2 regions of the Micromonospora sp. NPDC051925 genome follow, and region 2 is predicted to be linked to the other one. Evidence: riboswitches for the same ligand, from Rfam matches in the RefSeq annotation. Region 2 holds a riboswitch; the other holds the start of a gene.

Region 1 (3,404 bases), on a different contig from region 2:
CCCGCGGCGCCGTCGACCAGGAGCGTCATGCCCGGTTGCAGCCCCAGCAGGTCGAGGGCCCGGGTGGCCGTCTCGACGCTGGAGCCCGCCGCACCCGCCTGCGCCCACGACATGGTCGCCGGCTTGTGTGCCCACAGCGGCAGCACCGCGAACTGGGCACTGCCCCCACCGAGCTTCGCCACGTCCAGGACACCGAAGACGTGGTCGCCGACGGCCACACCGGCAACGCCGTCGCCGATCTCGTCGACGACTCCCGCCGCGTCGACGCCCGGAATGTGCGGCAGCGGCAACCGGACGCCCATCGGCGTACGACCCGACCGGAGACCGGCATCGACCGGGGAGACCCCGGCTGCCCGCACCCGTACCCGGAGTTGGCCGGCTCCTGGCCGTGGGGCCTCGGCGGTGCCGAGGTGAAGCACCTCCGGACCGCCGAACCGGTCGTACTGCACTGCGAACATCAGCGGCTCCTCTGCCTCGACGAACTGGGCGTAGCCCGTACCGTAGATCGGAACCGGAGCAGCCGTTCCGTCACGGAGCCAAGTGAGAGGGATGACGGTCGAGATGCCTCAGAAGCAGCGTGCCGATGCCCGATCCAACCGGGAGCGGGTGGTGGCGGCAGCCCGGGAGGCGTTCGCCACGGCGGGGCTCGAGGTGCCCATGCGGGAGGTGGCCCGACGAGCGGGGATCGGTGTGGCGACCCTCTACCGGCACTTCCCGACCCGCGCGGAGCTGGTCACCACGGTCCTCGTCGAACGCGTCGAAGCCTGCGGCGTGCAGATGCGCCACGCCCTCGACGACCCCGACCCGTGGCGGGCGCTGTCCGGCATGGTCCTCGCGTTCGCCGATCGACAGATCCACGACCAGGCGCTCAACGAGGCGCTGCTGGGCTCCGGCGGTGCGGGCAGCGCCTTCCAGGAAGAACGCCGGGAACACACCCGGGCGTTGAACGTGCTGGTCGCCCGCGCACGGGCCGCAGGCAGGCTCCGCGACGGCGTCGACGCCGACGACGTCCGGGCCGGCCTCCTGGCCGTCGCCGCACTGGGGCGGCTGCCGCCGGCGGCCAGGGCTCCCGTCATCAACCGACTCGCCGATCTCCTCCTCGCCGGCATCCGCCGCTCGTAGCCGCATCGCGACAGCCGCTCGGAGCGCCGGGCCCTTGGACCCGACGAGGTCGGTCGGGGGCAGGTCCGGGTCACCTCCGACGGCGCAGGACCCGGGCGCGGTCGCGCCGCGCAGCGCAGCGGTGCCGACGACCGGCTGCTGCCGCCCGGCAGGCCCGGCACCGGCGGCCCGGGGCGAACGGTGAGACGAATCCGACACGCCGACGCGACATCTTGTGTTGCCTGCCCACCATGGTCGCCATATATGGTGTCTCACGCAGCTGGTTCGACCGTCCCGAGTGGTGCGGTCGAGGCAACAGGGAACCCGGTGTGAATCCGGGACTGCCCCGCAGCGGTAAGTGGGAACGACCGCCGTCATCACGCACTGGGCCTCAGGGCCTGGGAAGCGACGGCCAGTAGGCGACCGGTGATCCCGGTCAGGCCCGCGAGTCCGAAGACCTGCCAGCGCGCCGTGCGCTGCTGCGCGCGGCGGTCGGAGGTCGCGCGGGACGACCGACGCCAGTAGCCGGGCCGGCCGTCGCGTCGCGCCCGTTGGCGTTCTCCCGCCGTCCGAAGGCCATCGGTGACAGCGAGGAGAGGTCATGACGTTCGTGCAGGAGAACCCCTCGTCCCGTGCCGGCGGGGCGGAGCCCCGCCGGCCGGCGATGCGGGTACGCAAGCGCAACGGGGACACCGAGTCGGTGGACGTCAACAAGATCGTCAGAGCGGTCGAGCGGTGGGCCGGCGACCTGGACGAGGTGGACCCGTTGCGGGTCGCCACGAAGACGATCAGCGGCCTCTACGACGGGGCGACCACGGCGGAGTTGGACAAGCTGTCGATCCAGACGGCGGCCGAGTTGATCGGTGCGGAACCGCAGTACTCCAGGCTGGCGGCCCGGTTGCTGGCCGCGTACGTGGAGAAGGAGGTCCGCGGGCAGGCGGTGGCGAGTTTCAGCCAGTCCATCCGGTACGCCCACGGCCTGGGCCTGGTCGGGGATGGCACGGCCGCGTTCGTGGCCCGTAACGCCCGCAAACTGGACGACGCGGTGGACCCGGCCGGTGACCTGCGGTTCGAGTACTTCGGGCTGCGTACGGTCGCCGACCGCTACCTGCTGCGGCACCCCGAGTCGCGGCTGGTGGTGGAGACGCCGCAGTACTGGCTGCTGCGGGTGGCCTGCGGGCTGTCCGAGACGCCGGGCGAGGCGATCGGGTTCTACCGGCTGATGTCCTCGCTGGCGTACCTGCCGAGTTCCCCGACGTTGTTCAACTCCGGCACCCGGCACACCCAGATGTCGTCGTGCTTCCTGGTCGACTCGCCGCGCGATGAGCTGGACTCGATCTACGAGCGTTACCACCAGGTGGCGAAGCTGTCGAAGTTCTCCGGCGGCATCGGCATCTCCTGGTCGCGGGTGCGCGGCCGGGGCGCGTTGATCCGGGGCACGAACGGCCGGTCGAACGGGATCGTGCCGTTCCTGAAGACCCTCGACGCCGGCGTGGCGGCGGTCAACCAGGGCGGCCGGCGCAAGGGGGCGGCCTGCGTCTACCTGGAGCCGTGGCATCCGGACATCGAGGAGTTCCTGGAGCTGCGGGACAACACCGGCGAGGACGCCCGGCGCACCCACAACCTCAACCTGGCGAACTGGATCCCGGACGAGTTCATGCGCCGGGTCGAGGCCGACGCCGACTGGTCGCTGATCGACCCGTCCGACGCACCGGAGCTGCCCGACCTGTACGGGGAGGAGTTCGACGCCGCCTACCGGATCGCGGAGAAGAAGGCGGTCCGCACGGTCAAGGCCCGGGACCTGTACGGACGGATGATGCGCACCCTGGCGCAGACCGGCAACGGGTGGATGACGTTCAAGGACCCGGCCAACCGGCTGTCCAACCAGACCGGTGCGCCGGGCAACACGATCCACCTGTCCAACCTGTGCACCGAGATCCTCGAGGTGAACAGCGACACCGAGACCGCCGTGTGCAACCTGGGGTCGGTCAACCTCGGCGCGCACCTCACCGAGGGCGGCGTCGACTGGGAGAAGCTGCGCGCGACGGTGCGCACGGCGGTGGTGTTCCTGGACCGGGTGATCGACATCAACTACTACCCGGCCGAGCAGGCGGCGGTGTCGAACCCGCGCTGGCGGCCGGTCGGGCTGGGATTGATGGGCCTACAGGACGCCTTGTTCGCCCTGCGCCTGCCGTTCGACTCGGCCGAGGCCAGGGAGTTGTCCACCCGGGTGCAGGAGGAGATCTTCCTGACCGCCCTGGAGACGTCGGCCGGCCTCGCCGAGCAGTTCGGCGCGCACCCCG
Region 2 (3,404 bases):
ATTCCAGGGTGCCGTGCTTGCCGAGGTGCACCACCGCGTCCGCGCCGAAGCCGCCGTCGGCGACCGGCGCGGCCAGCCACCGGTACGCGGCCAGGTAGTGGTGGCTGGGCGGCAGGTCGGGGTCGTGGTAGATGGCGATCGGATTCTCACCGAAGCCCCGTGGCGGCTGGATCAGCAGGGTGACGTTGCCGAACCGCAGCCCGGCCAGGACGATGTCGCCGTCGTCGGTGTAGAGCTGGCCGGGTGGCTCACCCCAGTGTTCCCGCATCCGGTCCCGCAGGTCGACCGGCACCTGGTCGAACCAGCGCCGGTAGGTCTCCCCCGGCACCCGGGCCTCGGCGGCGGACAACTGTTCCGGGGTGAGCCACTCGACGTCGTGGCCACCGGCGGCGATCAGCGCGTGGATCAGCGCGTCCCCGTCGGTGGGCGGCGGCGCGTCGCCGAGGTGGTAGCCGGCGGCAGCGAGGGCGGCGAGCAGCCGTACCGCCGAGGCGGGGGTGTCCAGCCCGACGGCGTTGCCGACCCGGGAGTGCTTCGTCGGGTAGGAGCTGAGCACGATCGCCAGCCGCTTGTCGGCGTGGGGCAGATGCCGCAGCCGGGCCTGCCGGACAGCGATCCCGGCGACCCGGGCGGCGCGTTCGGCATCAGCGGCGTAGACCGACAGCCCGTCGGCGTCGATCCGTTTGAACGAGAACGGCACGGTGACGATCCGGCCGTCGAACTCGGGGATGGCCACCTGCATCGCCGCATCCAGGGGGGACAGCCCGGCGTCGCTGCCGGCCCACTGCGCACGGGTGCTGGTCAGGCAGAGCGCCTGGATCACCGGTACGTCCAGGGCGGCGAGCGCGCCGACGTCCCAGGCATCCTCGTCACCCCCGCCGGAGGCGTCGGCGGCGACCGTCCCACCGGCGGCGAGGACGGTGACGACGAGGGCGTCGCAGCGGGCGAAGAGGTCCAGCGGCCCGTCGCCGGGGGCGAGGCCGCGCAGCGAGCCGCAGAAGATCGGCAACGGGTTGCCGCCGGCCGCGTCGACCGCATCGGCCAGGGTCTCGACGAAGCCGGTGTTACCGGCCAGCGCGTGCGCCCGGTAGAACACGATCCCGACCGTCGGCCGACCGTCGGCACCACCTTCCCCACCCGCCGACCCGGCCCCCGCAGCCGACCCGACCCCCGCAGCCGACCCGGTCCCTTCGACCGGCTCGGCCCCCTCGACCGGGCCGGTGCCTCCGCTCGGGCGGGGCGTTGGCGTGGGCGTTGGCGTGGCGCCGAGGATGCCATAGGCAGGGGTGGGGGTGGGTGGGTCGAAGCCCTCGCCGGTGAGCAGGACCGTGTCGGACAGGAACCGAGCCAGCTGGGCCAGATTCTCCGCACCCCCTTCGACCAGGTAGGACAGCGCCTCGGTGGCCACCCCGGAGGCCACCGTGGAGACCGCCATCAGCTCCGCGTCGGGCACCGCCTCACCGCCGAGCACGATCGTGGGCACGCCGGAGCCGAGCACCGCGGTGAGGCCGTCCGGCCACGTCTGCCGACCACCGAGCAGCCGTACGACAGCCAGGTCGACGCCGTCGAGCAGCGCCGGCACGGCGTCCACACCGACCCGGGCGGGGTTGGCGAGTCGGTAGTCGGCGGCGCTGGCGCGGGCGGCGAGCAGGTCGGTGTCGGCGGTGGACAACAGCAGGATGCGCACGTGCAGCTCCGGAGAGTGACACCCGAGTCGACCGTGGTGGCTGGTCGGGCGGAGTGGATGGACGCCGCTCAGCGGCGACGGAGGTATCGACTCACCCGCGCCGGGCGGCGGGGGCGCTCGGGGCGGTCGTCAGCGGCATGCGGCACGCCGACCGATCGGGCGACACGGCCCGGTCACGGCGGTGGGATAGCCGACCATCAACGGATCGGCGGCGGTGGAGACGCTGCGCGTCATCGGATCCTCCTCGGGTGTCCACGCCCTGGGGTTCTCCGACGGCCGAAGTATCCTGGCTTCCGGATCGACGCTCACCCCCGGTCTTCCAACCGCACACACACGGTCGTGACTCGCGAGGGGGGATCGCTCCCCGGTGACAGTGGCGGGACCGCGTCGGAATCACACCGACTTCCTTCACTGCCGTCAGGCCGCGAATGCTGCCACACTCCTCACCCCGAGGTCAACGGCGGGCACCCGGACCGGACGGAGCTGATCGACCGGCGTGACGGGGCCGTACGAGGCCGTCGCGCCCCTCGCACGCAGCAGCCACCACGCCCGGCGTTCCACGGCCGAGCGGCAGACGAAGACCTCGCTGCCGGGGACGGGCGGAACCGGCACGTCGAACCCCGGGGCTCGACGACAGCGGGCCGGAGCATCACGCCCGGCCTGAGGCCGACGGTGCAGCGGCCCGGCGGGTCACATGTCTCCCTTGCACGCTGTCGAGCTGATGACGTCAACGACTCAGGCCGTCACCGTTGGGTTCACCGGGACGGCCATCGACCCCACGACGCCGATCCGTCAACGTCAAGCGACGCTGATCCGTCAACGTCATCAGCTCGAAAGGACGGCAACAGGGGTACCTTCACCGGCAACCCGCTCGACATCGGACCCGCCGGCCCCGGACAGCACCCCGGCACCCAACAGGACCGGTGCCCAGCAGGACCGGCGCCCAGCAGCCCGACACTCAGCGGGACCGGCGCTCCGGGTGGGACCGGTTCCAGGCCCGCATCCGCTCGGGATAGCCGGTCTTCGCCGCCTCGTAGAGTGGCACCGCGTGCCGGTGGGCCAGCTTCGCCGCCGTGCGCGGTGAGCCGGTACGGCGACGGATCCACTCCCCGTCGTGCGCGATCGCCACGACAGTGGTGTCGGTGGCGGTGGTCTCCGGTTCGAGGTAGAACTCCACCCCCCGGTGGGCCGCCACGAAATCCTCCAGCGCGGTCAGATCCTCCCGGGTGGCCTCCCGGTCGAGCTTGGTCGGGATGCCCTCGACGGCCCGGGGCCGCCGGTTGAACCAGCCCATCTGCCCGTTCCTCTCCTCGGCGTCCCTCCAGTGGAGCACCCCTACCTGGCAGCGCGCTGCGAGCCCCGTGACAGCTGGCTGAACGGGCGCCCCAGGCCACCGCAGCTACCCCGCGCGCGAGCGGCGACACCACCAAGAGCGGCGACACCACCGAGAGCGGCCAACACCGCCGAGGCCGACTACTCGGCCGAGGACGACGGCTCAGCCGAGAGCAGCCAGGTCGTCGGGGGTGAGTCGCAGCGCGGCGGCGGCCACGTTCTCGGCCACGTGCTCCGGATCACCGGTGCCGGGGATGGCCAGCACGTGCGGGCCCTGGTGCAGGGTCCAGGCGAGGCGTACCTGCTGCGGGGTGACGCCGTGGGCGCGGGCGACGGCGTGCACGGCTGCGGCGTGGTCGGTGCGCGCCCCACCCTCCCGGTTGAC

The links. A riboswitch is a leader RNA that binds a small molecule or an ion and turns the genes downstream of it on or off. The one in region 2 is predicted to bind cobalamin.
Region 1: it holds a riboswitch for cobalamin, as region 2 does, so the genes downstream of both, ACIG87_RS04000 (ribonucleoside-diphosphate reductase subunit alpha) here and cobN (cobaltochelatase subunit CobN) in region 2, are expected to answer to the same signal.

Annotation. Positions count from the first base shown of each region.
Region 1 is NZ_JBIUCH010000002.1:290,236-293,639, reverse strand. It holds gene ACIG87_RS04010 (NADP-dependent oxidoreductase) at 1-458, opposite strand, end outside; gene ACIG87_RS04005 (TetR/AcrR family transcriptional regulator) at 562-1,122, shown strand; cobalamin riboswitch at 1,366-1,582, shown strand; gene ACIG87_RS04000 (ribonucleoside-diphosphate reductase subunit alpha) at 1,703-3,404, shown strand, end outside.
Region 2 is NZ_JBIUCH010000004.1:147,172-150,575, forward strand. It holds gene cobN (cobaltochelatase subunit CobN) at 1-1,687, opposite strand, end outside; cobalamin riboswitch at 1,967-2,096, opposite strand; gene ACIG87_RS07090 (hypothetical protein) at 2,646-2,981, opposite strand; gene ACIG87_RS07095 (aldo/keto reductase) at 3,183-3,404, opposite strand, start outside.